2 regions of the Rossellomorea sp. ABR4_012 genome follow, and region 2 is predicted to be linked to the other one. Evidence: a T-box and tRNA genes for the amino acid it is inferred to sense, from the RefSeq annotation. Region 2 holds a T-box; the other holds one or more tRNA genes.
The links. A T-box is a leader RNA that pairs with one kind of tRNA and senses whether it is charged. The one in region 2 lies ahead of thrS (threonine--tRNA ligase), so its partner is inferred to be a tRNA-Thr.

Region 1 (15,044 bases), on a different contig from region 2:
CCGTACCTGAGGGGGAATTGAAAAGTTCGGTCGGAGCGGGTGATTCGACAGTTGCCGGTTTCCTGGCAGGACTCTCGAAGGGACTGAGTATGGAGGAATCATTCCGATTAGGAACTGCAGCTGGTTCTGCTACGGCTTTTTCCATCGGGCTGTGTGAAGCGGAAAAAGTGAATGAACTATATAAACAAATTGAAATCCGAAAAAGATAAAAGGGAGGAAGCACAATGCGTATAACAGAGCTTTTAACAAAAGAGACAATCGCATTGGATCTACAGTCGTCATCTAAAGCTGCTGTCATCGACGAGCTTGTTTCTGTTCTGGATGAAAGCGGGAACCTGCAGGATGCCGAAGAGTTCAAAAAAGCGATACTTAACCGTGAATCACAAAGTACGACCGGGATCGGCGAAGGCATCGCCATTCCCCATGCGAAAACAGCAGCCGTAAAGTCACCGGCGATTGTTTTTGGGAAATCGGCAGCCGGCGTTGACTACGAATCCCTGGACGGAGCTCCGGCACATCTGTTCTTCATGATTGCGGCAACCGAGGGTGCGAATCAAACACATTTGGAGGCACTCAGCCGGCTTTCATCCATGCTGATGGATGAGAAGGTCCGTCAATCATTGGTGAATGCTTCAACGAAAGAAGAAGTTTTAGAGATTATTAATCTTCATGATAAAGAGGAAGAAGAGGAAACCGTTTCCGAAGAGACTCCATCAAATGAAGGAAGAGTGTTGGCTGTAACGGCTTGTCCTACCGGCATCGCACACACATATATGGCTGCGGATGCCCTTAAAGCAAAAGCGAAAGAGCTCGGAATCGACCTTAAGGTAGAAACCAATGGCTCTGGCGGAGCGAAGAATGTCTTGACTCTTTCTGAAATTGAAAGCGCTGCAGCAATCATCGTCGCTGCAGATACGAAAGTAGAGTTGAATCGTTTTAAAGGAAAGCCTGTCATTGAAGTTCCAGTGGCTGAAGCAATCAGAAAGCCCCGGGAACTGCTTGAAAAAGCAGCAAAAAAGGATGCTCCAATCTACAGTGGAAGTAAAGCAGCAAGTCACACAGAGGAGCAGGGTCCTGAAAAACAACGTACGGGATTTTATAAGCATTTGATGAACGGTGTTTCGAACATGCTTCCTTTCGTTGTGGGAGGCGGGATTTTGATCGCGATTTCGTTCCTCTTCGGAATTCAGTCGGCAAATCCGGATCATGCTGAATACAACGAATTTGCAGCCATGCTAATGAAAATCGGCGGCGACAATGCATTTTACCTTATGGTGCCTGTCCTTGCAGGGTTTATCGCAATGAGCATTGCGGATCGTCCCGGTTTTGCCCCTGGTATGATCGGCGGGTTGATTGCCGCAACAGGACAAAGCGGGTTTCTCGGAGGAATCATAGCCGGTTTCCTTGCCGGATATGTTGTTGTTGGTATCAAACGTTTAACGAATAACTTCCCGGCAGCTCTGGAAGGCATCAAGCCGGTTTTGATTTACCCGCTGCTCGGTATCTTTATTACAGGTTTCATCATGCTTCAATTCCTGGTCGAGCCGCTCAGTGCAGTTAACAACGGTATCCAGAATTGGCTGGATGGACTGGGCACAGGAAACCTCATCGTACTTGGCTTAATCCTTGGTGGAATGATGGCCGTTGATATGGGTGGTCCGATCAACAAAGCTGCATTCACTTTCGGTATAGCGATGATTGAAGGTGGGAATCTTGCACCCCACGCCGCCATCATGGCAGGAGGGATGGTGCCTCCGCTTGGCTTGGCGCTTGCAACCACTTTCTTTAAAAAGAAATTCAAAGATAATGAAAGAAAGGCAGGTATCGCGGCTTACTTCATGGGGGCATCCTTCATCACGGAAGGTGCGATCCCGTTCGCTGCAGCTGATCCATTCCGTGTGATCCCTTCGATCGTGACAGGCTCGGCGGTAGCGGGTGCTCTGGCAATGACCTTTGGAATTGGGCTGCCGGCTCCCCACGGGGGATTATTCGTTTTCCCGGTAGTAGAAGGTAATCCTTTGTTGTACCTTCTGGCTGTACTGATCGGTTCAGTCATTACAGCGTTAATGGTCGGTTTTTTGAAGAAGCCTGTTCAATAAATAAAGATAGGTGCCAGGTAACGATTTTGTTGCCTGGTTTTTTTAATGTCAAAAATACCGCTGCTTGAGCAAGAAGGGTCAACCCTGAATCATTTTTATTTAAAAGCGATACATGCACCTCTACAAGTACAGGTTTTAAAATCTTCATTCTAGGTTAAAAGTATATTTAATAGAAGAATGTGAAGAGGGGAAACACTTATGGAATTTTTTGAAATTATAGATTTGGAATTGCCAGATGAATTTGAGCTCTCCTTGTACAGGATCATGTTAATCGTCATTTTAAGCGGCTTGATCGGAATCGAGAGAGAATCTAAAAACCATCCTGCGGGACTGCGGACACACATCCTGGTCGGAGTCGGATCCTGTTTATTGATGCTCGTTTCGCTATATGGATTCGAACCGTTCTTGGAAGAACACCCTAAATTAGTCGGCTTTGACCCAAGCCGTATCCCCTCCTACGTCATCTCTGGAATCGGATTTCTAGGCGCAGGGACGATAATGGTTCATGGGGGTGTCACGGTGAGGGGGCTTACCACCGCCGCGAGTATATGGGTAGTAGCGGGACTAGGTCTTGTTGTTGGAATCGGCATGTATTGGGAAGCCATTTTAACTACGTTCATCATCGTGATCACATTGTTTTTCTTAAATAAATTTGAAACTTTTTATAAAGAAAGAGTACGCCATAAGAAACTTCTTCTTTTAAGTCTGGTTGTAAAAAAAGGGGAGGGGAATATCAGCGCCATCAATAATGCCATTATCCAGCACGGAATTGAAATCACTCAGTATCAAATAGAAGATGACGATGACCTAAAAGGACTTGAACGATTTAAATATTCTCTTCTTCTCCTTACACCTGATACGGTTAATTTTAATGGTGTATTGGAAGTGGTGAAGGATCTGTCCTGCATTGATAAAATACAGCTCCATAAAAAATGACCCCTTGATGTTTTCAGGGGTCACTTTTTCAGAAAGTATAAAACTAATTCCATAATTGTCCAATTCGAGCACCTAGCACCTTGATCAACCAATGAAGTCAAAGGACTTAACTGGTCGGACCTAGAGCGTTTGCCGGGGCTGACCAAGGCGCATGCATTTTTGTTATTACAAGCTTTCGATTTCCACATCCTTGATTCCGCTGATTTCAGAAATCGTGTAATAAATATCGGTCGTCTTTTTCCTGAAATCAACGATGATCTTCAATTCCAGAAGATGCATATTGTTCTTTAAATCCTTGATATGGATGTTTTCAATCGCGATGTCTTCTTCTTTGATCCGCTCGATGATCGACTTGATTTCATGCTTCTCTTTGATGGTCGCCCGCAGTGATAATTCCTTTTCACGCAGTCGTTTTGGACCGATGAAGGTAATGATCGTTGGAACTACCTCAACAGAAACGATAAGAAGGATGACACCTGCGGTCGCTTCTAAATAAAAGCCTGCACCGACGGCAATACCGATTCCGGCAGCTCCCCAGATCATTGCGGCTGTTGTTAACCCCGAAATGCTGTCATTCCCCCGTCTTAAGATAACACCTGCCCCCAGGAAACCGATGCCTGACACAATTTGAGCTGCCAACCGCAGTGGATCCATTGTAATGTTCACTTTCTCAGATCCTTCGGATATATAGGCTGATTCAATTGAAACAACGGTCAACAGGCAGCTTACAATACATATGACCAGTGATGTTTTAAGGCCCACTGGCTTCCGCTTCAGTTCTCTTTCCAAACCGATGACCAATCCAAGAACCGCAGATATTCCAAGTTTCATGTAAAGTGCTGTGTCTATGAAGTCCATCTTACCCCCTCCATATCTCTAATAACGATTGTGAAAATTGATAAATGGATATAGTATTCTTTCTCTCTATTTATTAAAATGAAAACAATTAAACTTTTTAAGAAGAAGCATTACATCATTCAGAAAAACATGGGGGTGTTTCCGTGTCCGAAACCAAAGTAAATCCTTATCTGCTTCTTGCTGTCGGAGTGATCTCTGTTTCCACCTCAGCCATTTTGGTGAAAGTATCAAGTGCTCCGGCCGGTATTCTAGCGTTTTACAGACTCTTTTTCACAGTGCTTTTAATGTCCCCTGTATTTTTCTTAAAGTATGTGAAGGAGCTTAAAGTTATTACTAGGAGAGACTGGGCGTTTTCAATCATAGCCGGCATCTTTCTTGCTTTCCACTTCATCCTTTGGTTCGAATCACTAAACTACACTTCTGTAGCCAGTTCGACGGTACTTGTCACACTCCAGCCGTTGTTTGCCTTTATTGGAGCGTATCTATTCTTTCAGGAAAAGCTCACTGGGAAAGCAGTCATATCCGCTATCTTAGCAGTGGCGGGCAGCTTCATCATAAGCTGGGGTGATTTCAGGGTCAGTGGAGAGGCGCTATGGGGAGATATTTTAGCTTTGCTTGCCTGCTCATTAGTGACCGGCTATCTCTTATTTGGGCAAACCATCCGTAAACGGCTGTCATTGATCACCTATACGTATTTGGTCTATGCAATCAGCGCGGTTGTACTTTTATTCTATGCACTCCTCCGGGGTGAAAGTCTAGGACCTTATCCTAAAGAAGACTGGATTTACTTTCTGCTGCTGGCAATCGTACCGACCCTTCTTGGTCATTCATTATTTAACTGGTCATTAAAGTGGTTAAGCACCTCTACCATTTCAATGGCGATTCTGTTCGAGCCAATCGGGGCCTCTTTACTAGCCTATTGGCTGTTAGCGGAAAAAATACTTCTTACCCAAGTCATTGGCGGTATGATCATTATTCTGGGTGTAACCCTCTTCCTAATGGAAGAAAGAAAGCTGAAGAAAATGGTTCGACATGTGAATGAGGTGAAAAAGAATGAAGAATTACCTTATTAGAAAAGCAATGGGAACTGACGCCGCAGGAATTGCAAATGTCCACATCAAAAGCTGGAAAACGACTTATAAGAATATCGTTTCTGATGAGTATCTAGATTCATTAAAAGTGGAAGATAGGAAAGAGAGATGGGAAGGTATTCTAACAGGCACTCATCAAACTTATGTGTGCGAACTGGACAATGGGGATATTGCCGGTTTTGTTTCTGTAGGTACTGAGCGTGAAAAGCAATTTGAAGGTGAATTGTATGCCATATACTTGTTGAAAGAATATCAGAGGAACGGAATAGGAAGCGACCTATTTAAGTTTGCGATGACCACATTAAAGTCACAGGGACACGCCAACATGCTCGTTTGGGTGTTGAAAAAGAATCCCTCCAAGTACTTTTACTATTCATTCGAACCTAAAATCATCAAAGAACAAAAGATCTCAATCGGCGGAGAGGAACATGACGAAGAGGGTTTATTGTTTACATTATAATGAGATCACGAAAAAGACGCAGTTCAATGATGAACTGCGTCTTTTCATTATGATTGCACTGATTAAGAGAACGTATATGTAAAACCTGAAAAGACAAATGCCATAACGACCGAAAGAATAAAAGTAAAGCCTCTGACGGGTTTCGTGCTTTCACTAATTTTCAGTCCTGTTACATACGAGTAAGCGAATAGGTAAATGGCCATAAAGTAAGAGATGTATTGTGCTCCGTCTATAAGCGTCATATCCTTGAACTCCTTTCAGGGAATGTCTATTCCTATTTATATGAAACAAAACCTGAGGTAAGACCAAGAAAAAATGGACAAGGTTTAAATTTTTTGTAAAAAATATATTGCAATAATATTAAGGGCGTGATATATTAATAAACGTCGCTGATACAGCAAACAACATTTCAAAAAAAGAAATTAAAAAAGTTGTTGACGCGAAGTGATGAAACGTGTTATATTAATAAAGTCGCTTCAAACGGAGCGCATCAACAAATTGAACCTTGAAAACTGAACAAAACAAGACAATACGTCAACGTTAATTCTAGATTTACCGCAACGATAGAATCGTTGCAAAACAAGAGCTATTCAAACTTTTATCGGAGAGTTTGATCCTGGCTCAGGACGAACGCTGGCGGCGTGCCTAATACATGCAAGTCGAGCGGATCAAAGGGAGCTTGCTCCCTGAGATCAGCGGCGGACGGGTGAGTAACACGTGGGTAACCTGCCTGTAAGACTGGGATAACTCCGGGAAACCGGGGCTAATACCGGATAACTCAGTTCCTCGCATGAGGAACTGTTGAAAGGTGGCTTTTAGCTACCACTTACAGATGGACCCGCGGCGCATTAGCTAGTTGGTGAGGTAACGGCTCACCAAGGCGACGATGCGTAGCCGACCTGAGAGGGTGATCGGCCACACTGGGACTGAGACACGGCCCAGACTCCTACGGGAGGCAGCAGTAGGGAATCTTCCGCAATGGACGAAAGTCTGACGGAGCAACGCCGCGTGAGTGAAGAAGGTTTTCGGATCGTAAAACTCTGTTGTTAGGGAAGAACAAGTGCCGTTCGAATAGGGCGGCACCTTGACGGTACCTAACCAGAAAGCCACGGCTAACTACGTGCCAGCAGCCGCGGTAATACGTAGGTGGCAAGCGTTGTCCGGAATTATTGGGCGTAAAGCGCGCGCAGGTGGTTTCTTAAGTCTGATGTGAAAGCCCACGGCTCAACCGTGGAGGGTCATTGGAAACTGGGGAACTTGAGTGCAGAAGAGGAAAGTGGAATTCCAAGTGTAGCGGTGAAATGCGTAGATATTTGGAGGAACACCAGTGGCGAAGGCGACTTTCTGGTCTGTAACTGACACTGAGGCGCGAAAGCGTGGGGAGCAAACAGGATTAGATACCCTGGTAGTCCACGCCGTAAACGATGAGTGCTAAGTGTTAGAGGGTTTCCGCCCTTTAGTGCTGCAGCTAACGCATTAAGCACTCCGCCTGGGGAGTACGGTCGCAAGACTGAAACTCAAAGGAATTGACGGGGGCCCGCACAAGCGGTGGAGCATGTGGTTTAATTCGAAGCAACGCGAAGAACCTTACCAGGTCTTGACATCCTCTGACAACCCTAGAGATAGGGCTTTCCCCTTCGGGGGACAGAGTGACAGGTGGTGCATGGTTGTCGTCAGCTCGTGTCGTGAGATGTTGGGTTAAGTCCCGCAACGAGCGCAACCCTTGATCTTAGTTGCCAGCATTCAGTTGGGCACTCTAAGATGACTGCCGGTGACAAACCGGAGGAAGGTGGGGATGACGTCAAATCATCATGCCCCTTATGACCTGGGCTACACACGTGCTACAATGGACGGTACAAAGGGCAGCGAGACCGCGAGGTTTAGCCAATCCCATAAAACCGTTCTCAGTTCGGATTGCAGGCTGCAACTCGCCTGCATGAAGCTGGAATCGCTAGTAATCGCGGATCAGCATGCCGCGGTGAATACGTTCCCGGGCCTTGTACACACCGCCCGTCACACCACGAGAGTTTGTAACACCCGAAGTCGGTGAGGTAACCTTTTGGAGCCAGCCGCCTAAGGTGGGACAGATGATTGGGGTGAAGTCGTAACAAGGTAGCCGTATCGGAAGGTGCGGCTGGATCACCTCCTTTCTAAGGAATATTTTATGAAACGTTTGACAGTCGAAGTTTTGTTCAGTTTTGATGGTTCAACCATCAAGGTTTTTTACGAAGCGTAAGCGGAGTAAAAGAACCAACCATTAAGTTTGTTCTTTGAAAACTAGATAAAGATTTATTGATAGTCAAGAAATTACCGAGTATCGCCATTTTAGGTTTTAAACCTTATGTAACAACCAATTCGGTTAAGTTATGAAGGGCGCACGGTGGATGCCTTGGCACTAGGAGCCGATGAAGGACGGGACTAACACCGATATGCTTCGGGGAGCTGTAAGTGAGCTTTGATCCGGAGATTTCCGAATGGGGGAACCCACTGTTCGTAATGGAACAGTATCCTTACTTGAATACATAGAGTATGGAAGGCAGACCCAGGGAACTGAAACATCTAAGTACCTGGAGGAAGAGAAAGCAAATGCGATTCCCTGAGTAGCGGCGAGCGAAACGGGATGTAGCCCAAACCAAGAGGCTTGCCTCTTGGGGTTGTAGGACACTCTATACGGAGTTACAAAGGAACGGAGTAGACGAAGAAGTCTGGAAAGGCTCGTCAAAGAAGGTAACAACCCTGTAGTTGAAACTTCGTTCCCTCTTGAGTGGATCCTGAGTACGGCGGGACACGTGAAATCCCGTCGGAAGCTGGGAGGACCATCTCCCAAGGCTAAATACTACCTAGTGACCGATAGTGAACCAGTACCGTGAGGGAAAGGTGAAAAGCACCCCGGAAGGGGAGTGAAAGAGAACCTGAAACCGTGTGCCTACAAGTAGTCAGAGCCCGTTAACGGGTGATGGCGTGCCTTTTGTAGAATGAACCGGCGAGTTACGATCCCATGCAAGGTTAAGTCGATGAGACGGAGCCGCAGCGAAAGCGAGTCTGAATAGGGCGAATGAGTATGTGGTCGTAGACCCGAAACCAGGTGATCTACCCATGTCCAGGATGAAGTCCAGGTAACACTGGATGGAGGTCCGAACCCACGCACGTTGAAAAGTGCGGGGATGAGGTGTGGGTAGCGGAGAAATTCCAATCGAACTTGGAGATAGCTGGTTCTCTCCGAAATAGCTTTAGGGCTAGCCTCATGTGTAAGAGTCTTGGAGGTAGAGCACTGTTTGGACTAGGGGCCCTCATCGGGTTACCGAATTCAGACAAACTCCGAATGCCAAAGACTTATCCATGGGAGTCAGACTGCGAGTGATAAGATCCGTAGTCGAAAGGGAAACAGCCCAGACCACCAGCTAAGGTCCCAAAGTATACGTTAAGTGGAAAAGGATGTGGAGTTGCTTAGACAACCAGGATGTTGGCTTAGAAGCAGCCACCATTTAAAGAGTGCGTAATAGCTCACTGGTCGAGTGACTCTGCGCCGAAAATGTACCGGGGCTAAACGTATCACCGAAGCTGTGGATTGACACCTCTAGGTGTCAGTGGTAGGAGAGCGTTCTAAGGACAGTGAAGTCAGACCGTAAGGACTGGTGGAGTGCTTAGAAGTGAGAATGCCGGTATGAGTAGCGAAAGATGGGTGAGAATCCCATCCACCGAATGCCTAAGGTTTCCTGAGGAAGGCTCGTCCGCTCAGGGTTAGTCGGGACCTAAGTCGAGGCCGATAGGCGTAGACGATGGACAACAGGTTGATATTCCTGTACCACCTCTTTTCCGTTTGAGCAATGGGGGGACGCAGGAGGATAGGGTAAGCGCACTGCTGGATATGTGCGTCTAAGCAGTTAGGCTGATGATGAGGCAAATCCCATCATCGTGAAGGCTGAGCTGTGATAGCGAGCGAATTATAGTAGCGAAGTTCCTGATTCCACACTGCCAAGAAAAGCCTCTAGCGAGGAAAAAGGTGCCCGTACCGCAAACCGACACAGGTAGGCGAGGAGAGAATCCTAAGGTGAGCGAGAGAACTCTCGTTAAGGAACTCGGCAAAATGACCCCGTAACTTCGGGAGAAGGGGTGCTCTTTGAGGTGCATAGCCTCGAAGAGCCGCAGTGAATAGGCCCAGGCGACTGTTTAGCAAAAACACAGGTCTCTGCGAAGCCGTAAGGCGAAGTATAGGGGCTGACGCCTGCCCGGTGCTGGAAGGTTAAGAGGAGTGCTTAGCGCAAGCGAAGGTGCGAATCGAAGCCCCAGTAAACGGCGGCCGTAACTATAACGGTCCTAAGGTAGCGAAATTCCTTGTCGGGTAAGTTCCGACCCGCACGAAAGGCGTAACGATCTGGGCACTGTCTCAACGAGAGACTCGGTGAAATTATAGTACCTGTGAAGATGCAGGTTACCCGCGACAGGACGGAAAGACCCCGTGGAGCTTTACTGTAGCCTGATATTGAATTTTGGTACAGCTTGTACAGGATAGGTAGGAGCCTTGGAAGCCGGAGCGCCAGCTTCGGTGGAGGCGTTGGTGGGATACTACCCTGGCTGTATTGAAATTCTAACCCGCGCCCCTTATCGGGGTGGGAGACAGTGTCAGGTGGGCAGTTTGACTGGGGCGGTCGCCTCCTAAAGAGTAACGGAGGCGCCCAAAGGTTCCCTCAGAATGGTTGGAAATCATTCGCAGAGTGTAAAGGCACAAGGGAGCTTGACTGCGAGACCTACAAGTCGAGCAGGGACGAAAGTCGGGCTTAGTGATCCGGTGGTTCCGCATGGAAGGGCCATCGCTCAACGGATAAAAGCTACCCCGGGGATAACAGGCTTATCTCCCCCAAGAGTCCACATCGACGGGGAGGTTTGGCACCTCGATGTCGGCTCATCGCATCCTGGGGCTGTAGTCGGTCCCAAGGGTTGGGCTGTTCGCCCATTAAAGCGGTACGCGAGCTGGGTTCAGAACGTCGTGAGACAGTTCGGTCCCTATCCGTCGTGGGCGCAGGAAATTTGAGAGGAGCTGTCCTTAGTACGAGAGGACCGGGATGGACGCACCGCTGGTGTACCAGTTGTCTTGCCAAAGGCATCGCTGGGTAGCTATGTGCGGAAGGGATAAGTGCTGAAAGCATCTAAGCATGAAGCCCCCCTCGAGATGAGATTTCCCATCACTTTATGTGAGTAAGATCCCTAGAAGATGACTAGGTAGATAGGTCAGAGGTGGAAGCATGGTGACATGTGGAGCTGACTGATACTAATCGATCGAGGACTTAACCACAAAGAGTCATTTTTTAATGAACATAAACGGCAATACCGGTAATCTTGACATCAATCCTTTATCTAGTTTTCAGAGAATAAATTTTAAATTAACACTTGAAATTTTCTCTGAAAAAGATATAATAATACTTGTCCTTAAAAAAGGATGAACAGTCTGGTGACTATGGCGAAGAGGTCACACCCGTTCCCATGCCGAACACGGAAGTTAAGCTCTTCAGCGCCGATGGTAGTTGGGGGATCTCCCCCTGTGAGAGTAGGACGTCGCCAGGCATAATATGGAGGATTAGCTCAGCTGGGAGAGCATCTGCCTTACAAGCAGAGGGTCGGCGGTTCGATCCCGTCATCCTCCACCATGCTTTTTTACGATGCAAAGAGGAGTAAAATAAGCGTCCTTAATCTCTACAATATATTTAATGCTTCGTCTATCAGACAAGCCTGTAATATAATTATGCCGGTGTAGCTCAACTGGTAGAGCAACTGACTTGTAATCAGTAGGTTGGGGGTTCAAGTCCTCTTGCCGGCACCACTTCGGTTTTACTCATTATTGTATGAGCCATTAGCTCAGTTGGTAGAGCATCTGACTTTTAATCAGAGGGTCGAAGGTTCGAGTCCTTCATGGCTCACCATTGATTTTTGCTCAGGCAAAACATCATATCTTTTAACATGCGGGTGTGGCGGAATTGGCAGACGCACCAGACTTAGGATCTGGCGCCGCAAGGCGTGGGGGTTCAAGTCCCTTCACCCGCACCATATTTGCGGAAGTAGTTCAGTGGTAGAACACCACCTTGCCAAGGTGGGGGTCGCGGGTTCGAATCCCGTCTTCCGCTCCAAAGATTATGCCGGGGTGGCGGAACTGGCAGACGCACAGGACTTAAAATCCTGCGGTAGGTGACTACCGTACCGGTTCGATTCCGGTCCTCGGCACCAGAGTTTTTTGCAAAAGCAAAATAACTCTCAATAGTTTGCACTAGCAAAATATCTTTCCATGAATTTGCGAAAGCAAATATCCTTAATTAAATAATGCGCCCGTAGCTCAATTGGATAGAGCGTTTGACTACGGATCAAAAGGTTAGGGGTTCGACTCCTCTCGGGCGCGCCATCTATTTCGGGAAGTAGCTCAGCTTGGTAGAGCACTTGGTTTGGGACCAAGGGGTCGCAGGTTCGAATCCTGTCTTCCCGACCACCTTAGATGGGGCCTTAGCTCAGCTGGGAGAGCGCCTGCTTTGCACGCAGGAGGTCAGCGGTTCGATCCCGCTAGGCTCCACCAAAGATTTTTGCCTCAGCAAAATATCTTTCCTTTTACGCAGCGTAAGCGAAGTAAAATAATCTTCCTTCATTTTGCTACTGAAGCAAAATACTTAACATTATATTACAGAATGTTTCTTGGCGGTGTAGCTCAGCTGGCTAGAGCGTACGGTTCATACCCGTGAGGTCGGGGGTTCGATCCCCTCCGCCGCTACCAATACGGACCTTTAGCTCAGTTGGTTAGAGCAGACGGCTCATAACCGTCCGGTCGTAGGTTCGAGTCCTACAAGGTCCACCATTTACATTTTCAATACGGAGGAATACCCAAGTCCGGCTGAAGGGATCGGTCTTGAAAACCGACAGGGGTGTTAAAGCCCGCGGGGGTTCGAATCCCTCTTCCTCCGCCATATTTCCTTTCTCATTTTTATCGTCGCGGGGTGGAGCACGACCGAATAATCTTCGGAGCTTGCACTTCAGCGCACCGACTGAGCAGCATCTTGAATAAGCTCACTGAAGTCGGGGTGGTTCTAACGGATATTCATCCGTAAGATCAGAAATTGATTAAACATTTATTATCGTCGCGGGGTGGAGCAGTTCGGTAGCTCGTCGGGCTCATAACCCGAAGGTCGCAGGTTCAAATCCTGTCCCCGCAATACCATTTTTGACAAGCTAATACTTATCCTAATCGGTAACCGATGGATGAATATTTTGACTATCGTCAAAAATTCTTGGTCTGGTAGTTCAGTTGGTTAGAATGCCTGCCTGTCACGCAGGAGGTCGCGGGTTCGAGTCCCGTCCAGACCGCCACTAATTACATAGTGTGGCTCAGTAGCTCAGTTGGTAGAGCACGGTGAATAAGATTCATCGATTATGCATCAGCGTACAGCTTGAGCAGCATCTTGAATAGTCTTTCTGAAAGCTGGACGATGGACTATCACACTCTATGTTTAGGAAATTTACATATGATGGCTCAGTAGCTCAGTTGGTAGAGCAATGGACTGAAAATCCATGTGTCGGCGGTTCGATTCCGTCCTGAGCCACCATTTTTCATTTATATCATACTTTTATGGCGATTGTGGCGAAGTGGTTAACGCACCGGATTGTGGTTCCGGCATTCGTGGGTTCGATTCCCATCAGTCGCCCCATATTTATTGCGGGTGTAGTTTAATGGTAAAACCTCAGCCTTCCAAGCTGATGTCGTGGGTTCGATTCCCATCACCCGCTCCATGGGCCTATAGCTCAGCTGGTTAGAGCGCACGCCTGATAAGCGTGAGGTCGGTGGTTCGAGTCCACTTAGGCCCACCATCTTAATATTCCGCAGTAGCTCAGTGGTAGAGCTATCGGCTGTTAACCGATCGGTCGCAAGTTCGAATCTTGCCTGCGGAGCCATATGGAGAAGTACTCAAGTGGCTGAAGAGGCGCCCCTGCTAAGGGTGTAGGTCGGGCAACTGGCGCGAGGGTTCAAATCCCTCCTTCTCCGCCATTGAGGCCCGTTGGTCAAGCGGTTAAGACACCGCCCTTTCACGGCGGTAACACGGGTTCGAATCCCGTACGGGTCATTTAGGAAGACTATCGTTCAGATAGTCTTTTTTCTATTTTTACTCAGTTACCCATGCTTTAATCAGCTGATATTCTCTAATATTTTTAACGCCCTATGAGCTTTCATAGGGCGTTTTATTTTATGAACGTGATTTTGTAAGATGTGACAATACAGCATAGTATGAGACAGGTTCGGAGGAGAAACAATAGGTTTGTCGTCAGGTGTGTGACAAAGTTAGCTTTCATCTTCCTTGTTGTTCAGCATTTTGTACCATAAGATTGATATATGAGTACTTGATTTATTAGAAAGGAAGAGGAAAATGGCTCAATCAACTGTAAAAGTTAAAATACAAAAATTCGGTAACTTCCTCAGCTCGATGGTATTGCCGAATATCGGTGCTTTCATTGCATGGGGATTGATTACTGCATTATTTATACCTACTGGTTTTTTCCCAAATGAAAGCCTTGCCAAATTAGTCGGACCGATGGTGACGTATCTGCTGCCACTCCTGATTGGATACACAGGTGGTAAGCTTGTGCATGATCAGCGAGGAGGTGTCGTGGGTGCTATCGCCACAATGGGTGTCATTGTCGGTGCACCGGATACACCGATGTTCCTTGGCGCTATGGTAATGGGACCGCTTGGAGCATTTGTCATCAAAAAATTCGATAGTGCGATCGAAGGTAAGGTCAGAGCTGGCTTTGAAATGCTCGTCAATAACTTCTCAGCGGGTATTCTTGGAGGAATCCTGGCAATCCTTGCGTTTCTTGGTGTCGGTCCTGCCGTTCATGGATTCACAAATCTTCTTGTTGCCGGTGTTGACTGGCTTGTAGGGGCAGGTTTACTGCCGTTAACAAGCCTATTGATTGAACCTGCTAAAATCTTATTCCTGAACAATGCCATCAACCATGGTGTTCTTTCACCGATCGGTTTGGAACAGGTTCAACAAACAGGTCAGTCACTGCTGTTCTTATTGGAGGCGAATCCGGGACCAGGTCTCGGTGTCCTATTGGCGTTCATGCTGTTCGGCAAAGGGACCGCAAAGCAATCCGCTCCGGGTGCGGCGATCATTCACTTCCTTGGTGGGATTCATGAGATATACTTCCCGTACGTCCTGATGAAACCGATGTTATTCCTATCCGTCATCCTCGGTGGAATGAGCGGGGTCTTCACGCTAGTATTGTTGGGAGGGGGACTGGTTGCACCGGCATCTCCTGGTAGTATCCTTGCGATCACTGCCGTCACTCCGCCCGAAGGAATGGCGTATGTTGCCAACTTTGCTGCTGTCATCGTCGCAGCTGTTGTTTCATTCATCGTTTCTGCGATCGTATTGAAATCCAGCAAGAAACAAGAAGATGACATTGAAGAAGCAACTAAGAGAATGGAAGAAATGAAAGGCAAAAAGAGTTCCGTTGCCGGACAAATGAACCAGAATCAAGGGACACTGCCTGATATAGTGGATAAAATCGTCTTCGCATGTGATGCTGGGATGGGATCCAGTGCAATGGGTGCTTCCTTACTGC
Region 2 (15,044 bases):
TCGTATTCTTTCCAACAGAATCTTCAAGGGTCAACGACGTATCTTTACGGTTGCTGATCCAGTCAATCGTAATTTCTTCAGTTCCCTCCTCAACAAGAATTTTTTCATGTCTATTTCCTTTATACACCCCTCCCCGGATATAAGACGAAGCAGATTCAACTAAAGAATCAATACTTTGAACACCAGAACCAGAACTCGATGGAGAGCTTTCGTTCAAATAGTTTTTAAACTGATTGAATGTGGAAGACCCTTCTTTGATCGTTGAGTGATTCCAGGTACTTGTGCCAAGATGTGCTGCATAGGGCAGGCGAGAACTGTTCACTGTAACCGCACCATCATTACTGCCATATGTGCTAAGATATAAACCGCCCCAATAAAGTGAACTACCAAAGCTCCCCCACTTCGTCCCGGCAAAAGTATAGAAAGGGACTCTTCCTACGTTACTGTGTGTATCCGTTTGGTCACGAAAATAATTCATATAACCTGTCTGAAGAGAGTAAGTTGCGTCACTTTTACTTCCAAGTATCCCTGCAAGCCAGCCAGCCCAGCTGCTATATGCAAGGTCGGCAAGCTCTGACCCCTTGTGAGGTGAAGAAAGTGTAATCACCCGTGCTACATAAGGATAAGCCCCATAATGAACAAGTGCAGATTGTGCATCTATGCCGCCTTTACTATGAGCTACAATGACCACTTTTTCTCCGAAATAATTATATATATCACGGATTCTACCTGCTAATAGAGCACCATTATCCCACATTGTTTTCGTCGGGTAGAGATCGATAAATGCTGTCTCATAGCCATTTTGATAAGCTGTATCATACATGTTATTTTCGTTCCACCATGTATTGGAAGACGAATTCAAACCATGTACAAATAAAACCGGGTGTTTAGAAGGTGCCACATATGATGGAGTCGTACCAACATACCATTGTCCCGGTACCCCAGAAGGATCGTCTTTTCCGAAATCCCCGGCCATACTCCAGGATGGAAACATCAAAAAAAACGCAGCAGCCAGCAGCCAAACTTTCTTTAACATAGCATCGCTCCTTATCAATCAAAGTAAAACCTATAAAGTATATCAATAAATAGCCAATGTTATTACGCGATATACTTTATTTGATTAAAAAGAACTAAATGGTGTAATGGATATCGAAGGGAGAGATTGTTGCTGGATTTCGTTTATCAAACATAAAGCCACATCAATTTATATGTATATCCTTCTCCTTTAACGTAAGAATAGATAGTAACTACGTAAATGGGAGTTTTTATATGACAGCAAAAATTCTACTCTTTATAGGATTTCTTCTCCCCTGGTTCTCCCTCTTCTTTGCCAAACCTGATACTATCAGAAGGTTCATTCCGGTCACAATCTTTACTTGTTTATTGATGACCATTGTCTTTCAAATCGCATATACGTATGACTGGTGGGAGATACATGAATATATTGTGCCTTGGGGATATATGATTGATGTGAGCTTTGCATATGGGTTATTTGCCGTAGGCACGTTTTGGATATTCCGTTTCACTCATCATCGATTCGGTCTTTATTTGCTTATCAATATCATCATGGATGTTTTTATGTGCTATGCAGCTCTGCCTTTATTAGATACACTGGGAATTGCAAATTACAAAAATATCACACCATGGCAGTATCTGCTGGTGATTGTCAGTATCTCAATTATCATTTATTTCTATCATAAGTGGCAGGAAAAAGTGTTCGTACCTTCTGTGAATTAAAAAAAGCATTGGAGTCTCCAATGCTTTTTTGTATGTTATTCATGTTTTCCTCTTTTAATAAAACGATAGGTAACATACGCGAAGTATAACGGGGCAGCAATATAAATCAAATAAGGGAACTGCTCATACGTTCCTTTATAAATGACGTATAATAGTGCACCGATAAATATGGTCACAATCGTTCCATACTTTGGGAGCGGTATTTCCTTGAAACTTGGAATACGGATCCTGCTTACCATTAAAAAACACATGGCGGTAAAAATGACAGATGTCACGATATTCGGGATACGGTCTCCGAATAAAGTCAAAATGGCCAGTATTCCTCCTGCTGCTGTGATCGGGACACCTATAAAATACTGAAGTGAGGTTTTAGGCGGACTCGTATTGAAGCGTGCCAGGCGGTATGCGCCGAACAATGGCAGCAGTCCTGCAACAAAAAAACCAAGTAATCCAAATTGATAAAAGGAAGTATAGTAAACCAGGAACGATGGGGCTACCCCGAATGTAACGATATCTGCCAGCGAGTCGAGCTCTTTCCCGAGGGTACTGTCAGCATCAAGCATCCTCGCTAACCGACCATCCATACTGTCAAGCATCATTCCAATAATAATCAATATAGCAGCATTCTTGAACTGACCATTAGCTGCAAACCCAATCGATAAAAAACCGCAATATAAATTGCCCAATGTCAGCGTATTAGGTATTTTCTTTGTGAATCGCATATGTAATCTCCAGTCTAAATCTAATCATACTTATAGAATACCATTTTTTCATAGAACATAAAGGTATTAGTCCAAATTTCTTCCTTTTCCCCTATTTCCACAAGGTATATGTAAAATGTATTGCAGGTCCGTTATAGCTTCAATATTCATCTGTTTCGTGCCCACTCTTTTAAAAAGCTAGCTTTATGAAAACTTAACATTGTAATTACCAGCGGGTTTTAATTGTTCCAAAGATTAAGTAAAGGATCTTATATACGAGCCCTTCTATATTTGTTATAATTTTACTATCAAGTATGAAAAATGAAGGGTTTTCAATGAGACAAGGAGGTAAAAAATGACTGGGACCATTGCAGTTATCATGATTTTTTCCATTCCTATCATTGCTATTTTCACAGATCATATGCAAAAGCAGTCAAAGATCAAGCAAAAAATGCTTGAAGATCAACTCAAGCTTGAACAATTAAAACATGAAAACTTTGTCATTGAAACAGAAAAAATGAAACTTGAACTTGAGCAAATGACACTTGATGAGCCGAAAAAGAACAGCAATGTATTTTAATGAAAACCCGCCTATATAGGCGGGTTTTCATTTATCTATTCAATTTTCTACTTTTCCAATTCATTCATCACAAATTGAATCGCTTTTTCCAGATTTACAACCTCGGATTTACCTTCACGATTCCTCAACGACACATTCCCATCTTCAATTTCTTTGTTTCCGACCACCATTACATGAGGGACTTTGGCCATTTGAGCCTCCCTGATTTTATAACCGATTTTCTCACTTCGATCATCTATTTCCACTCTGATTCCTTCATCCTCGAGGTGCCGTTTCAACTTGAGAGCGTATTCGAATTGTTCCTGAGATATCGGCAGCACTTTTACCTGCACCGGAGCAAGCCACATCGGGAAATTCCCTTCATAATGTTCTATGAGTATGGCCATAAAGCGCTCGATTGATCCATAAATGGCTCGGTGAATCAGGATTGGCCTGTGTACTTTATTATCTTCCCCTATATATTCGCAATTGAATTTTTCGGGCATCTGGAAATCGAGTTGCACAGTACCGCACTGCCAGCTTCGTCCGATGGAGTCCACAAGATGAAAATCGATCTTCGGTCCGTAAAATGAGCCGTCTCCTTCATTGATTTGATAATCTGCATTCCTCTCCAGCAAAACTCTTTCCAAATCATCTTCCGCTTTATTCCACATCTCGATCGACCCCATGTACTCCTCAGGGCGAGTGGAAAGCTCAATCTTATATTGAAAACCAAACTTGGAATAAAAAAGATCTATCAAATCGAGAACGTTATTCAGCTCCGACTGGACCTGATCCTCAAGAACGAATAAATGTGCGTCATCTTGTGTGAAAGACCTGACCCTGAGCAACCCGCTTAATGAACCAGAAAGCTCGTGACGATGAACTAACCCTAACTCTCCATACCGAATTGGCAGCTCACGGTAGCTCCTTCTCTTGCTTTTATAAATCAATACCGCACCCGGACAATTCATCGGCTTGATCGCATACGATTGGTCATCAACATTCGAGAAATACATATTTTCATGATAATGCTGCCAGTGGCCAGACTGTTCCCACAACTCCTGTTTCATCATGACAGGAGTCTTTATTTCCTCATAACCTGCTTTTCGATGCTCTTCCTTCCAAAACTTCTCAAGTTCATTTCTGATAGTCATACCCTTCGGCAGGAAGAAGGGCATTCCCGGTGCTTCTTCCATCGCCATAAATAATTCAAGTTGTGCACCAAGCTTACGATGATTCCTTTTTTCTGCTTCAAATTGAACTGACATGATCATTCCTCCCAATAATTAATTAAATAAAAATAACCACACTCATCCCCATGCAAGGGACGTGTGCGGTCGTGGTTCCACCCTAATTCCGAAGCGGTATCGCTTCGCTCAAAAAAGATAACGGTCTTACCCGATTATGGTTACTGTACTTTCACCATAATTGCTCAAAGGCGGTAAATCATTCTCTATTCTTCAGGGCTCTCAGCCGGTGACCCTGTTCTCTGGAAAGAAATTGAGAACCATTCATGTCCTCTTCATTGCTTTTTATTCTTTTTATAATGGTTTGTGTTTTATATAGTCTGTTGTGAAATCAACCACTCCTCTCAATTGTCTGATCTCAGCTTACGAAAACGATCTATAAAAAAAGACCACACTCATCCCTGTACAAGTGACGCGTGCGGTCGTGGTTCCACCCTAATTCCGAAGCGGTCTCGCTTCGCTCAAAAAAGATAACGGTCTTACCCGATTATGGTTACTGTACTTTCCCCATAATTGCTCCGAGGTGGTAAATCATTCTCTATTCTTCAGGGCTCTCAGCCAGTGACCCTGTTCTCTGAAAAGAAAATCAAAAATGATTCATGTCCCCATCATTGCTTATAAATAGTATATTCCAAACTCTTTCAAATGGTTAAAAAGATTATATGGCAGTATTTTCTAATTGTCAATATGACATCGGAATAAATTTTCACTCCCTAAAACTAATAAACACTAACAAAACAGAAGTATTTAATAATAAATATTGAACAAAACAGAATAAACATGTAACATTATTAAAAAGGAGGAATATCATGGTATACAGAATAAGAACATATCTTATTGACCCAGGCAAATTTGAACTTTTCACAGAGTTTTTTCATCACTACTTACTGCCTAACCAGCTTGAATTTGGTTCCAAGTTGGTGGGGAGGTGGGTAAATTCTGATAAAACCTCGATCATGGCCATTTGGGAATATCAAGATCATGAGCAATACAAGAATATTGAGGAAAACATCAAATTAACAGCACTGCATAAACGCGCACAAACCCGTAAAGGTGAGCTGGGGAATCTTTTTCTTTCGACGAACCAAGAATTCTGGACGATGACCGGTGATTACAAATATATAGGAGGATTAAAATGAAACCGATTATACCTAAAGAAACTGAAATGCCCCCGTTGAGTAAAATACAATTGGAACAAGTTACTGAGCTTACCTTTTTCCAGAGCATTAAGCGTAAAAAGTGTGATGCAATTTTTGTCTTTAGCGGCACCCATCCAGGTCATTGGGAAAAAGCAATCGAGGCTTATAAACTGAACCTTGCTCCTGAAATCATAGTGACAGGAGGAAGAAGTTTGACTGGCATATCCCATCCAGAATGGGAAGGAAAGGGGTTCCGATCTATCACAGAAGCATCCGTGATAATTTCCAATCTCCTTCAAGCAGGTATACCAGAAGACAAAATCATCTATGAAGAGCACTCGACTAATTCTCTTGAAAATGTACTATATGCAAAGGAAATCATTGATTTTACCAGGTTAAATTCAATGCTGGTCATCTGTAAGAGCCATGCAGCAGGCCGCCAGATCAGGACTCTAATGAAACATTTCCCTTCTGGTTTAGACTATATTCCATTTACTTTCAATGCGACTTACCGGAATGAAGAAATCACCCGTGAAAATTGGTTAAACACAGAAATCGGGAGAAAAAGAGTCTGGGGAGAATATAGGAGAATTATTCATTATGGTCAATTAGGTCATATCGTCCCGCCTGGTGAAGAAATGATTCTATAACAATATTAAAAAAAGATAAAAACGCCAGCGACTGCAGTCTTTGCGTTTTTATCCTTTTTTAAAATCGGGGAAACCTTGGAGCAATTATACTTTTAAGAAAAATCTGCTAAGGTTTAGTGAATATCAACTTTCTTAAACCTGCCCCCTCTAACTTCGGCTATATCCGCTATCGCCAGGAAGGCAGATGGATCGTGTTCAGCTACAATATCTTTCAGCTTCGCTTCTTCCAGTCTGGTGATCACACAAAAGATGACTTTTTTATCATCTCCTGAAAAAGCTCCTTCTCCCTTAAGATATGTAACTCCCCTGCCTAATCGATGCAAGAGGGCATCACCGATCTTTTCGTAATTATCGCTGATGATCCAGACAGATTTAGATTCATCCAGACCCTTGATTGTAATATCGATCATTTTGAAGGCAACATAATAAGCAAGCAATGAGTACATGGCTCGATCCCAGCTAAATACAAAACCGGCGCTTGATAATATGAACAGGTTTACAATCATGATGATTTCCCCGACAGAAAAAGGGAGTTTTTTACTTGAAAGAATGGCGAGTATTTCTGTACCGTCAAGTGATCCCCCGTAGCGAATGACCATCCCGACCCCTATCCCAAGAACGATTCCCCCAAATAAGGATGCGAGCAGAATATCTTGAGTAAAAGCAGGGACCGGATGTAGAAAGATGGTAGTAACCGAGAGGATGATGATACCGTACAGAGTGGAAAATGCAAACGTCTTTCCTATCTGCTTATAACCTATGAAAAAGAATGGAATGTTTAAAATAAATATATATAGTCCGAGTTTAAGGCCTGTTAAATGGGAGAGAATGATCGAAATACCTACTATACCTCCGTCTATTACATTGTTGGGGACAAGAAATATTTCAAGCCCCACCCCCATAATGATGGCGCCCATTGTAATCAGGATCACCCTTTTCGCCAATTCCTTTCGTGGGATCTTTCTATGCATGACTTGAGGACGCTCAAGGATTTCCGCTTCACTCAACCTTATCCCCCCCTAAATAAACTGTCCATGAATGGCTTCATAATCAGACTTGTTTCACTTATATAGTATATATTCTAGATAGCATGGAAAATACCTGCTGTAGTAAATAGGGGACACCATCCATGAAAGAGTATACTATTTTAGTGTAAAAGTTTAATATATTATACAATATATGTCTGAAAAGGATGATTAATATGAAAGAAATGATGCTGGGTACTTTGGCTTCTATGTTTTTTGCAGTGACGTTCATATTGAACAGATCGATGGAGCTTTCTGGGGGAAGCTGGCTTTGGAGCTCATCATTACGTTTTTTATTCATGGTTCCATTTCTTGTTTTGATTGTACTTTCAAGGAAAAACATGAAGCAGGTGCTTTTGGAGATGGTAAAAAACCCACTCCCATGGCTTGGATGGAGTTTTGTCGGTTTTGTCTTGTTTTATGCACCGATTACCTATGCGGCAGCATATGGTCCAGGTTGGCTTACAGCGGGAACCTGGCAGCTTACCATTGTGGCTGGGACGCTCCTCGGGCCGTTATTCACTCAAAAAGTAAATACACTGTCAGGAACGGAGACAGTACGTCAAAAAATACCCCTTGGTTCCCTAATTATTTCAATCTTCATTTTATGCGGGGTTATTCTTATCCAGATCCCAAACGCTCAAGGACTTTCTTTGAAAATGATGATGAGCGGTTTCATACCAGTGGTTTTGGCTGCATTCTCTTATCCCCTGGGCAACAGAAAGATGATGGAAGTCTGCGACGGAAGATTGGATACTTTCCAACGTGTATTCGGCATGACAATAGCCACAGTCCCATTTTGGGTTTTGATTGCCTCAGCAGGTTATATGCACGTTGGTCTCCCTACAGCCAGCCAGGTCCTTCAATCCTTGATTGTTTCAGTGTGTTCGGGAATCGTTGCCACTATTCTCTTTTTCATTGCAACCGACATGGTTAGAAATCATCATGGAAAACTCGCTTCCGTAGAAGCGACACAATCAACGCAGGTTTTATTCGTCATGGCTGGTGAAGTATTGTTATTCTCTGCCCCTCTTCCAGATGGAATTGCATTAACAGGGATCGGAATCATTGTCATCGGAATGGTCCTTCACAGCTTGAAACAGGCAAGGATGGTTAAAAAAACGCATACGACTATTGCTCCCATATCCAAACAAAAACAACCGCAAGAAGTTCCTTTAGAAAAGTAGTGAGAGGCTCTTCTTACCTTTGATTATTTTCATCACCAAGAAAAAAGGTACTTTTTTACTTGTAATATTGTCCGTAATTTGGTATCTTATGTTGGTTTAAACCTACAATGTGGTTAAAATTTTCTGGAGGCTTTCATTTGATAACACTTATCAAGACATTATTGATTAATATCACGATTCTTTTTTCGTTAACGTACAATGCTAATATTTTTTTTCCATTCAAAGTTAAACAAATGCTGTTTTTAAAGCATAAAATCACCTATGGTCTCATTGGTGCATTCGGAGCTTTTTTATGTATGCTTTATCCTATCGAAAAGCTTGGGCACACACATTTTGACTTAAGAATGATTGCGATTTTGGTTGTCACACTTTATGCAGGATGGATTTCCGGTTCTCTTGTACTCCTGCTTGTTTTGATTTACAGAACCATAATCGGAGGCCCTTTTGTGACCATAGGTTTAATTGTCTCCATTCTGGCATTCCTGGTAGCTGTCGCATTTCGTACTATTTTTCTTGCTTCAACTTCCAAACTTATGTGGAGCTCGATTATTTTCACAATCTATTCTTCTATTTATTTTGTATATATTTTCCTTTACATTCCTATTTTGTATACTGAATTTTATTTTATCTACTTTACTGTATTCTATCTTACATTCATTTCAATGGTGTTCATCATAGAGCACCTGATCAGGACGAATAAACAGATAGAAGAAATGATGTATCTTGATAAGTTGAATATGGCAGGGCAGATGGCTGCCTCCATCGCTCACGAGATCCGCAATCCCCTTGCTACTGTCAGGGGGTTCATTCAGCATCTTGCTGAGCATACTCAAGATAATCAATTTAAAAAATATTCACCTCTTATACTCGATGAATTGGATCGCACGAATAAAATCATTACTGACTACCTAAACGTTGCCAGACCAGGTAAGTTTCAGTTGACCACACTGAATGTAGACAAAGTCCTGCATGATTGTGTAGAGCTTTTAAGACCATTCGCCTCGTATTCAAACGTATCGATCTCTTATCATAGATCTGGGCAGTTTTGGATCAAAGGGGACGAACAATACTTGAAACAGGCGATCATGAATGTAATAAAGAATGGAATTGAAGCAGTTGAGGGGCAAGGAGAAGTGCATATAGAAACGAAAGAAATCCCATCCTCCGATCGAATCGTGGTTACGATTTCGGATGATGGGAAAGGTATGACCCATGATGAACTAAAAAAAATCGGGCTCCCCTTCTATACAACTAAATCAAAGGGAACCGGACTCGGCAGCATGGTCACGAATAAAATCATACGGGAAATGGACGGGATGATTGAATACGAAAGTGAACTGGACAGAGGAACAAAAGTCAACATTTGCTTTCCTTTGGCACAACAGCAGCAATAAAAATAAGCTCAGGTATAAGCTGTAAATGCCTGAGCTTTCTATTTTAAAGTGATTATTTACATAATATTGTTATAGTTAAATTTACTTCAACCTATTCGAGAAACCTCAACAAATCTCCATAAATGATATCGTCTGACATCCCCAATTCTTTTCTGGCGATTTCTTTATATGGTTTGCACTGATTATCAAGTACAGGCTGGCCATTCTTCCGGCTGTAACAGACATTATCTTTATAAACGTATTTTTCTGTCACAAATCCTCCATCCCTAAAAATGACTGGATGATTCTTGACTCTCGTAAACAAGTTGTGACCGAAAGAAAGATTTTCTTTCGATTCTATACCAAGTAAATGCAGAATGGTCGGACGGATATCAATTTCCCCGCCAATTGATGATATGGTCTTCCCTTCTGTTCCAGGCACATGAATGATAAGAGGAACCTGCTGAAGCTTCATGTGATTCAGTGGAGTGTCTTCCATATTCATTAGTTCCAACACTCCCGTCTCATATTTCTCAGAAATACCATAATGATCTCCATACAACACGAAAATCGATTTTTCATATATTCCCTTTTCCTTCAATTGATCGAAAAATCGTTTGATAGCCTCATCTTCATACCTAACTGTAGTTACATACCGGTTGACGACATCTACTTCAGTTGATGCCTGAGGAATAAACTGATCTTCTTCTTCCAATAGAAACGGAAAGTGATTGGTTAACGTAATAAAGCGAGTATAGAATGGCCTGGGAAGATCTTGAATGTAAGAAATTGACTGATTAAAAAATGGTATGTCCTTTATCCCATAATTAACCGAATTTTCTTCTGTCACCTCATAATCTTTCTTAGAGTAAAAACGATCGTATCCAAGAGACTCATACATGATATGCCTGTTCCAAAAGGTAGCATCGTTTCCATGAAACACTGCTGAGTAGTAGCCAGCATGATCATTTAGGATATGAGGCATACTCTTAAATTTATTCTCAGGATTTCTCACAAATACTGAACCGCTCGCAAGCGGATAAAGTCCTGTATCGATCATAAACTCCGAATCCGACGTTTTTCCTTGTGCAGTCTGATCATAGATTTGGTTAAAGTAATAGCTGTCTTTCACCAGGTAATTCAAAAATGGAGTAATCTCTTTTCCCTCTAATTCCTTGTTGATGACAAAGTTTTGTGTCGACTCCATACTGATCAAGATGACATTTTTCCCTTCTGCTATACCGAACAGATCAGACTGGTCATTTTTCTTTGACTTTGTATAGTTTAGCGGGGAATTTGTGTCAGTTTGAGACGCGACTAATGGATTGAGATTAACGCCAAGAGCATAGCATGTATCGTAGACATGATAATTATAAGGACCAATGGCTGTAACCATCTGTTCCCGATCATACGCTTCCTGAAATAAAAAAGGGCTTTTGATTAGACCAAGAGCTACTGTCAATATGACAATTACAAAGCTTACCGATAAATAGTTCAGTTTCTCTTTTGAAGTAATCGAAGGCATACGCCTGCTTTTTTTGTTCAAGTACCATCCGGCAGCGATGATATCTACGAAAAGCAGTAAATCCCAAGCACTCATCAATTCAAATGTACTTGGACCGATTCCTCCGACATTCTTAAATTGAAACAGAATCGGGAGAGTTACATAATCCGTATAAAAACGAAAATACAGTAAATCGGCATATAGAATCCCGGTGGTTATTACAATCGTCAGGAATAACGTAAATGCATGAACCTTCTTACTGAAATAAAAGCTGAAACCTATTGCAATCATTAAAGAGCCAATTGAATTTATAAGAAGAAGACATAATTCAAGAAAAGAATGCACAGCGATATTAAAGCCTGAAAACATGACAATTATCGTCTTGACCCAAAGCAAAAGTAATATGATTGCTATCAGTTTGAATTTTTTCATTTTAATAAGTAATTTTTTTAATTTTTCCATTTACACATACCTGATTTCCTTCATGGGCGCCAGTGCATCTTTAAGAATGGTAAGTGCCTTCATAACTTCTTCTTCCTGCTGATATCCCATCAGTGCAAGCTGAACCCAGTTCCTTTTCAGAAGATAATCACTTTCATAGCTGAGTAATACTCCTTTTTGCTTACATTCATCCCCGATTATTCTGCTTGATAACCCTGGGGGGATATCAACTGTGATGACTCCCGGTGAATAGTTTTCATCTCCGACCATTCGAACATTCCATTCTCTTAATGTCTCCCTCACTGTATGGGACAACCGGGTATTCTCAAACAAATTGATGTTCTTTAAGGCTTCTTTCAATGCTTCAGTCAGGTTTGAAGAATGAGTGAAGGGTATGCTCCCTTTTTCTGCATACAAGCCTACATCCAAGTATCTTGGTATCGATGGATTTGAAGAAATCTCATCCCTGTGAAAAACAATTCCTAGTCCGGGATAAGATCCGATCCCCTTCCCGCTAACTGAAGTTGCGATATAGACATCTTGAAAATCCACCGGAACGACACCAACAGAACTGCATGCATCCACACATAATTCAGCATGATATTCCTTTGACAATGAAAGAATGCCTTCCAGGTCGTATAAATAGCCAGTTGAAGTCTCACAGTGAACGGTCCAGATCCATTTAGGCGAATAAGCACTTAAAATCGACTCAATATCTGAAAGTGAGATAACTTCTCCCCATTGTTTTTCAATTGTCCTAAAAGATAACCCGCTTCTGTAAGCATGATCGATCAGTCTATATCCAAACTCCCCGTTTGCCAGAATCAGGCCCTCTCCGTTTAACAGCTTTAGCTGCTGAGCAACCATGTCATTGGTCAAGGTGCCTGTTCCCACCACTACTTCAGCATGATTCGCTTTAGTTGACTGGCATAAAGCTGATTGAATTCCTTTTAATTCCTGGATAAATGGGGTGCTTCGATGTGAAACGGATGCTTTCCTGAAAGCCTTTTCCACCCCGGGGTGAAGAGGGACTGGTCCTGGAAGGAAGGAATGTGTCAACGTACTTCTGCCATCATTGGAAACTGCCTGCATCAATTTTTGGAAAGCCTTTGTCGAATGCTCAAAGCTCTCCTTTGTTAAGTACATAGGTTGAAACCGTGCATCCTCCTCTCCCACCAGTGATGCAAAAGGCTTGAAGCCGATTCTCCTATACAGTTTAAGCTGACGGACAGTCCCTGAAATAAGAGCTAGATTATACCCTTTCTCTAAACAGAATTGAACAAGTTTCTCACACAACCCATAAAAAACACGTGTACTTCTATACTCTTCTTTAACGGATAAAAGGCGTACTTCACAAGGTAAACTGCCAGAAGGGATATATTCGTCCAGATTATGAAGCTTATGGTCAAGGGAAAAAGGACGATTGGCACGAACGGCAATCATCCCGATGATTTGTTCATGGTTTTTCGCAATGATATATGTATTCTCATCATGAAATTTATCTATGAGCTGTTCTTTGTCATTCTCCTCATGCTGCGGGATTTCTTTCACAAAGGTTTGATAATTCAATTGATTGATCTGTTGGAATTCGTATGGATCGGTTGCAATCTTATATATAAAGGAATGCTGCCTCATACATGTACCTCCTCTTGATGAAGTGAATTTCATGATTTTAATTAACTGTGAAACGAAAATTATTTAAAATGAGACATTACCACTATGACGAACAAAAAAAGAAGACCGCTTGGTAAGATGAATGAATCTTCAATCAAAAATACTGTAAAAGGAATGGAAGCCATTGAGAGAAAACCTGCAGTTTTATAACGCCGCAACAGCCCATAGGATATTCCCATGACACCTGCGGCGGCACCTATGGAAATGGGTGATAAAAACAAGGCAGAAGCCAGATATACAACTACACCTTTGCCTCCATGAAAACCCAGCTGCATAGGAAATAAATGACCGATGCACAGGAAAAGTGAACTTATGACCAAGGTAATGTCACTGTCAACAAGCCATTCCTGTACAATAAACAAAGTAAAGAACACTTTGCCGGCATCGATCAACAAGGTGAGTAGAAATCCCTTTTTGCCGACTATACGCCCTGCATTTGTGGCTCCGACATTCCCGCTCTCCAATTCCCTGATATCCTCACCAGTGAACAGCTTCACAACATAGTAAGCACCCGTCAAACTTCCAGCTATATAAGAAATTGCCATGGTAATAACAAACATACTAACTACATTATCCAAAGCTCTGCACCTTACTTTTCTATAAGAATCCTTTTCTTCATTGTGAAGATGTTCATTTTTTAACAGAAAAGTGCTTAATTAATAGACGAACGCAATTTGAAAAAGTTTCATTATTTTACAATTTTTCTAATATAAAAGGGAATATACAACAAATAAAAAATCAAAAAGGAAATAGCTTCCAACGACAATAAATACCAGGGGTACTCACCTAAATAATCAATCGGACTAGGATTGAAAGGTTTATGAGTGAGAAACATATAATTAGCGTCTAGAAGTGTATTCAGGCCATACACTCCCGAAGCGATTATATTCAATGCCAGAAACGACTTTAATGGTGAATAAATGGTTACTGTGAATCTCTCAACCCAAACCATATAAAAGCAGGAAAGCACAATTGCAGCATGGACGGTAAAAAACTGAAAATATCTTATATGAGGATAACCAAAAAACAATTCAGGAGTGATCATGGCAATAAAGGCCCCCGTCATGCTTGCAAAAAAAGCAATCTCGAATAGCAATCTGTTTCTAGTCAAAAGCATGATGATACATAAATAAAGAGAAATCGAACATAATTGAAATGGAAGGTTAATTGCAAGAGACCATACATCATTCACTGCATACCATATATGAAACAATATCTCGCCTGCCACCATCAGTGATATGAGCAGCCACCTTATTACCTTCTCCCCAACAGCATTTAATCTGTGTCTATACATATATAAAAGAAAAATAAGGACAAACATAAGAATAATCGCGTTTATATGTGAAAACGAAAATAATTCAAATGGATATTCCTCGTAACGAAAATTCAACAAATCCTTCATTCATATCCTCCTCACTTCTAATATTCTTGTTTCGTGCCCCTTTTTCCTTTTTTTAGTCATTAGCCTGTATTTGAAGAAGTTTTCAAATGAATAGAAAAAACCCATTTTACGGTTCGTAAAATGGGTTGGGTTTCATTGTACTTTTCGAAGTGGAATTCTTTGTTGACGGGAAAGAAACTCCAAAGCATAATAATTAAACTCTTTGGGTTTCTCCACATTGCATACATGACCACAGTCGTCTAAGAAAATTTTCTCTGCTGAGGGATCTCCCTGTACATCCCTATCAAGAGCTTTAACGAATAAATGATCCTCTTTCCCGGAAATATACAGTTTGGGAATATGTGATGCTATTTTTTGAACGCGCTGATAGGTAGACTTTACATATGGAGTCAGTCTGTACCA

Region 1: it encodes a tRNA-Thr, which carries the amino acid that the T-box ahead of thrS (threonine--tRNA ligase) is inferred to sense. The anticodon was not compared.

What each region holds. Positions count from the first base shown of each region.
Region 1 covers NZ_JBSWVK010000001.1:1,259,259-1,274,302, forward strand. Annotated here, with positions in the region: gene pfkB (1-phosphofructokinase) at 1-209, shown strand, start outside; gene ACXAFV_RS06125 (PTS fructose transporter subunit IIABC) at 225-2,099, shown strand; gene ACXAFV_RS06130 (MgtC/SapB family protein) at 2,364-3,035, shown strand; gene ACXAFV_RS06135 (MgtC/SapB family protein) at 3,201-3,893, opposite strand; gene ACXAFV_RS06140 (DMT family transporter) at 4,037-4,966, shown strand; gene ACXAFV_RS06145 (N-acetyltransferase family protein) at 4,947-5,444, shown strand; gene ACXAFV_RS06150 (hypothetical protein) at 5,507-5,686, opposite strand; rRNA gene ACXAFV_RS06155 (16S ribosomal RNA) at 6,043-7,594, shown strand; rRNA gene ACXAFV_RS06160 (23S ribosomal RNA) at 7,802-10,737, shown strand; rRNA gene rrf (5S ribosomal RNA) at 10,890-11,006, shown strand; tRNA gene ACXAFV_RS06170 (tRNA-Val) at 11,014-11,089, shown strand; tRNA gene ACXAFV_RS06175 (tRNA-Thr) at 11,187-11,262, shown strand; tRNA gene ACXAFV_RS06180 (tRNA-Lys) at 11,287-11,362, shown strand; tRNA gene ACXAFV_RS06185 (tRNA-Leu) at 11,402-11,486, shown strand; tRNA gene ACXAFV_RS06190 (tRNA-Gly) at 11,492-11,566, shown strand; tRNA gene ACXAFV_RS06195 (tRNA-Leu) at 11,575-11,663, shown strand; tRNA gene ACXAFV_RS06200 (tRNA-Arg) at 11,759-11,835, shown strand; tRNA gene ACXAFV_RS06205 (tRNA-Pro) at 11,843-11,919, shown strand; tRNA gene ACXAFV_RS06210 (tRNA-Ala) at 11,928-12,003, shown strand; tRNA gene ACXAFV_RS06215 (tRNA-Met) at 12,122-12,198, shown strand; tRNA gene ACXAFV_RS06220 (tRNA-Ile) at 12,203-12,279, shown strand; tRNA gene ACXAFV_RS06225 (tRNA-Ser) at 12,296-12,388, shown strand; tRNA gene ACXAFV_RS06230 (tRNA-Met) at 12,561-12,634, shown strand; tRNA gene ACXAFV_RS06235 (tRNA-Asp) at 12,712-12,788, shown strand; tRNA gene ACXAFV_RS06240 (tRNA-Phe) at 12,949-13,024, shown strand; tRNA gene ACXAFV_RS06245 (tRNA-His) at 13,051-13,126, shown strand; tRNA gene ACXAFV_RS06250 (tRNA-Gly) at 13,135-13,208, shown strand; tRNA gene ACXAFV_RS06255 (tRNA-Ile) at 13,210-13,286, shown strand; tRNA gene ACXAFV_RS06260 (tRNA-Asn) at 13,296-13,370, shown strand; tRNA gene ACXAFV_RS06265 (tRNA-Ser) at 13,374-13,464, shown strand; tRNA gene ACXAFV_RS06270 (tRNA-Glu) at 13,469-13,540, shown strand; gene ACXAFV_RS06275 (PTS mannitol transporter subunit IICBA) at 13,841-15,044, shown strand, end outside.
Region 2 covers NZ_JBSWVK010000004.1:178,103-193,146, forward strand. Annotated here, with positions in the region: gene ACXAFV_RS16985 (esterase/lipase family protein) at 1-1,036, opposite strand, end outside; gene ACXAFV_RS16990 (hypothetical protein) at 1,270-1,737, shown strand; gene pssA (CDP-diacylglycerol--serine O-phosphatidyltransferase) at 1,773-2,459, opposite strand; gene ACXAFV_RS17000 (hypothetical protein) at 2,794-3,018, shown strand; gene thrS (threonine--tRNA ligase) at 3,066-4,268, opposite strand; T-box leader at 4,321-4,535, opposite strand; gene ACXAFV_RS17010 (NIPSNAP family protein) at 5,057-5,386, shown strand; gene ACXAFV_RS17015 (YdcF family protein) at 5,383-6,036, shown strand; gene ACXAFV_RS17020 (YitT family protein) at 6,150-7,007, opposite strand; gene ACXAFV_RS17025 (DMT family transporter) at 7,238-8,248, shown strand; gene ACXAFV_RS17030 (ATP-binding protein) at 8,386-9,642, shown strand; gene ACXAFV_RS17035 (LTA synthase family protein) at 9,734-11,587, opposite strand; gene ACXAFV_RS17040 (aminotransferase class V-fold PLP-dependent enzyme) at 11,588-13,201, opposite strand; gene ACXAFV_RS17045 (glycerol-3-phosphate acyltransferase) at 13,261-13,818, opposite strand; gene ACXAFV_RS17050 (YwaF family protein) at 13,929-14,642, opposite strand; gene ACXAFV_RS17055 (alpha/beta fold hydrolase) at 14,775-15,044, opposite strand, start outside.